Regions from separate parts of the Micromonospora sp. WMMD729 genome, predicted to be linked through region 2. Evidence: riboswitches for the same ligand, from Rfam matches in the RefSeq annotation. Region 2 holds a riboswitch; the other holds the start of a gene.
The links. Region 2 has a riboswitch for S-adenosylmethionine ahead of ACN263_RS08815 (ABC transporter substrate-binding protein). Riboswitches for the same ligand answer to the same signal wherever they lie in the genome.
Positions count from the first base shown of each region.

Region 1: linked by a shared signal. The riboswitch ahead of thrC (threonine synthase) and the one ahead of ACN263_RS08815 (ABC transporter substrate-binding protein) in region 2 are both predicted to bind S-adenosylmethionine.

Region 1 covers NZ_CP186059.1:6,013,038-6,015,203, forward strand. Annotated here, with positions in the region: gene thrC (threonine synthase) at 1-1,101, opposite strand, end outside; SAM riboswitch class I at 1,112-1,247, opposite strand; gene ACN263_RS27665 (DMT family transporter) at 1,315-2,166, opposite strand, start outside.
Region 2 covers NZ_CP186059.1:1,921,340-1,923,505, reverse strand. Annotated here, with positions in the region: gene ACN263_RS08820 (amino acid transporter) at 1-375, shown strand, start outside; SAM riboswitch class IV at 463-574, shown strand; gene ACN263_RS08815 (ABC transporter substrate-binding protein) at 908-1,708, shown strand; gene ACN263_RS08810 (amino acid ABC transporter permease) at 1,748-2,166, shown strand, end outside.

The DNA of each region.
Region 1 (2,166 bases), 2.7 Mb from region 2:
GCCCGCCGTCTCGGCGAACACCCCGGTGGTACGAGCCAGGTCGCGGATGCCGGCGCGGATCTCGTCGTCGTCGGCGTACTCCATCCAGCCGCCGGTGCGGCGCACCGCCTCGAGGGCGTAGAGGCCGGCGGCCGGGTCGCCGATGTTGAGCGACTTGGCGATGCCGGTGGGCTTGACCGGGGTGATCGTGTCGGTGTCGGCGTGCAGCGCGGCGGCGATCGGGTTGCAGCCGGCCGACTGCGCCCCGAAGACCTTCCAGCCGCCCGCCGGGGCCTCGACCAGGCCGATCTCGACCAGCTCGGAGAACGCCTTGTCAATCTTGGTGAGCAGTTCGCCACTGGCCATCGGGATGACCACCTGGGCGGGGATCCGCCAGCCCAACTGCTCGGCCACCTCGTACCCGAGGGTCTTGGAACCCTCGGCGTAGTACGGCCGGACGTTCACGTTGACGAACGCCGTGTCCTCGAACTCGTCGGTCTCCACCAGCTCGCCGCAGAGCCGGTTGACGTCGTCGTACGAGCCGTCGATGGCGACCAGTTCGCCGCCGTACACGGCGGTGGTGATGACCTTGCCCTGCTCCAGGTCGCAGGGGATGAAGACGATCGAGGGCACCCCGGCGCGCGCGGCGTGCGCGGCCACCGAGTTGGCCAGGTTGCCGGTGGAGGCGCAGGCGAACCGGCTGAACCCGAGCGCCTTCGCGGCGGTCAGCGCCACCGAGACGACCCGGTCCTTGAAGGAGTGGGTCGGGTTGGCGCTGTCGTCCTTGACCCAGAGCGGCGCGGTGATGCCCAGTTCGGCGGCGAGGTGCGGGGCTGCCACCAACGGGGTCAGACCCGGGTCGAGGGTGACCCGACTGGCCGGGTCCTGCCCGGCGGGCAGCAGCGCGGCGTACCGCCAGATGTTGTCCGGGCCGGCCTCGATCTGCTCCCGGGTGACCGTGGCGAGGGCCGCGGTGTCGTAGTCGACCTCCAGCGGGCCGAAACACTCGTAACAGGCGTGCTGGGCGGCGAGCGGGTAGCGGGCCGAACAGGCCCGGCAGACTAGGGCACGGGCGGGGCTGGCGGAGGTGTCGATGCCGGAGGCGGCGAGCGTCGACGTCATGTCGAGAGTCCTCTCATCTTTCCCCGCATCGCACGGTGCGGCGGGGACGGAATTGGCACCTGCCCCGCCTGTCGCTCAGCGGTGAGCGCGCGGGGTGGTTGCCGGGGCGTCGTCGGGCCGTATCCCTCAGCCCCTCTGGATGAGGTATGCAGTTGTACCGCCGAGTCTAGGCAACGTTGCCCGGCGCCTCCACCGGGCATCCCAGCCAGTGGGTCAGCGGGCGGCCACCGCCACCGGGTCGACCACCGCGACGGGATCGGTGACCGCGGTCGGCCGGGTCGGCGACGACGGCCGGGGGCGGGTGCGCGCGGCGAGGTTCGCGGCGACCAGGGCGGCGATGGTGATCGCGGCGCCGATCAGTTCGATCCGCTCCGGCCGGTAGCCACGGGCGATCTGCACGATGAACGTGGTCACCGGGACGAGGTTCATGAACAGGGCGGCGTTGGCCGCGCCCAGCCGCTGCACACCGGTGTTCCAGGCCAGCACCGCGACGACGGCGGCGACGAGCACGGCGTACGCCAGTTGCGGGGTGACCGCTACGAGGTCGGCGGCGGACGGCGCGTGCTGCCACCCGACGGCGTCGGCGCCGATGCTCGCGGCCAGCATGGCGGCCGTGCCGGCGAGCGCCGTCAGGGTGGTGAAGCGCAGCGGCGACCAGCCGCCGAACCGGGTCGCTCCATGGGTGTAGACGGCCCAGCCGAGCACCGCACCGATCATCATGAGGCCGCCGAGACCGAACTGGCCGAGCCCGGCCAGGCTCCCGCGGGTGATCACCAGGCCGACGCCGAGGAGCGCCACCAGGGAGAGCGCCAACAAGAGCGGCTTCGGCCGTACGCCGTCCCGGGCCCACCGGACGAGCTGGGTGATGATCGGGGTGGTTGCCACGAACAGGGAGATCTGCTGCGGGGCGGCGTGTTCGAGCGCCAGGTTGGTGAGCAGGTTGAAGCCGGCGAAGCCGACCACACCGAGCACCACCACCTCGACTCCGCGACCGCCGAGGCGCAGCGCGGCCGAGCCCTCCCGGATCAGCAGGATGCCGACCAGGATGACCGTGGCGAACAGGTA
Region 2 (2,166 bases):
AAGCTGGCCCAGACCATGGCGGACAACGACTTCCCCGACGACAGCGACGTGATCTTCGTCGAGGTCCGGGTCACCGATCCGTCGGACTTCGAGACCGGGTTGCTGGTGCGCGGCAGCGTGGCGCACGACCGTTTCCCGGTGCTCAGCCTGGCCAGCTCCTCGGTGCCCAACGCGCTGGCCGCGCTGCTGCTGGAGATCCGCGATCGCAGCGCGCGACGCCCGCACATCTACTTCGAGTGGACCGAGGGCGGCCCGGCCCGCAACGTGCTGCGGTACCTGGCGTTCGGGCAGGGCGAGATCGCCTCGGTGACCCGGGAGATCCTGCGCCGTCAGGAGCCGGACCAGACCCGCCGACCGCACGTGCACGCCGGTTGACCCACTCATCCGAGCGCCGGTCACCGTCGGTGAGCGTGGTCATATCGGCTGGACGACCGACCGGTGGCTGCTGCTAGCCTCGGCGCAGGTCATGAGCGCCAGCGCGAAGCCCCGGCTCGCTGGCCGGCAACCCTCCTCCGCGGTGGGGTGCCCCGGGTGAAGACCAGGCACCGGCAGGACGTCGGTGCAAGCGTGGCCTGGCACCCAGGTCAGCACCAAGACCCGGGAGACCGTATGCACATCCTCAGCCCCACAGGACCGGCCCTGACCCGGCGCCGCCACGTGGACCTGATGCGAATGCGCAGCGCGGCGTGTACCGCCGCCTGAAGCGCTAACCCCGCTCCCCTTCCCCCGGGCACCCACCCACCCGCGCGACCTCTCGCGTTGATCATGAAGTTGTTGTCCGCCCGACCGGCGTGTCGTGGCAATAACTTCATGATCAACGGGGTCGACGCCACCCTTTTTGGAGAATTCTGTGCGTATTTCTGTTGGTTTGAGGATTTTTGCGGCCGCTGCTGTGGTTGCCGGTGGGTTGAGCGCCTGCGGTGGCGACGGCGGCGGGTCGGCCGACGCTGCCGGGAACCCGTACGGTCTGGCGCAGGCGGGGGTGCTGCGGGCCGGGACGCTGACCGACGCCCCGCCGAACGTGTACCTCAAGGACGGTAAGTTCACCGGCTTCGACAACGACCTGCTGACCGCCGTGGCCGGCAAGCTCGGCCTGAAGGTCGAGTTCGTCGGCACCGACTTCTCCGCGCTGCTGTCCCAGGTCAACAACCACAAGTTCGACGTCGGCAGTTCCTCGATCACCATCACCGAGGCGCGCAGGAAGACCGTCGACTTCGGCAACGGGTACGACTTCGGCTACTTCGGGCTGGACGTGCCGGCCGGCTCGCCGATCAAGGGATTCGACCAGCTCGCCGGCAAGCGGGTCGTGGTGGTGCAGGGCACCGTCCAGGACGACTACGCCACCGGCAAGCAGCTCGACCCGGTCCGCGTGCCGGACTACAACGGCGCGATCAACCAGCTCAAGGCGGGCACCGCAGACGCGTGGATCGCCCCGGCGGAGATCGGTGAGAAGTCCGCCGCCGACAGCAACGGCAAGATCACCGTGGCGGCCAAGCAGCTCAGCCCGGCGCCGACCGCGTACGCCGTCGCCAAGGGCAGCGACAAGCTGCGCGAGGCGCTGAACAGGGCCCTCGACGAGGTGATCGCCGACGGCACCTGGAACCGGTTGCAGGCCCAGTACTACCCGGGCCGCCCGATCCCGGCCGACTTCACGCCGGGCAGCGGCACGGTCGCGGCGCCCTCGGCGTCCGCGTCGGCCGCCTCCTGATCCGGTGACGAGCGAGCGGGGCGGTAGGAGAGGCGAACGATGGATCCGTTGAGCACCCTGTGGGAGACGTTCTTCGACGTCGACGCGATGCGCGAGGCGCTGCCCGAGATGCTGACCGTCGGGCTGCCCAACACGCTGATCTTGGCGGTCTCCGCCGCTCTGCTCGGCACGGTGCTGGGTCTGCTGCTGGCCGTGGCCGGCATCTCCCGCAGCCGGTGGCTGCGCTGGCCGGCGCGCGTCTACACCGACGTGTTCCGGGGGCTGCCGGCCGCGGCGACGATCCTGCTGATCGGCGTCGGCCTGGCCCCGCTCGGCATGCGGGTGTGGGGGCCGGACCCGTACCCGTTGGGCATCCTCGCGCTGTCGCTGATCGCCGCCGCGTACATCGGTGAGATCTTCCGCGCCGGCATCCAGTCGGTGGAGGCCGCCCAGTTGGAGGGTGCGCGGGCGCTCGGCTT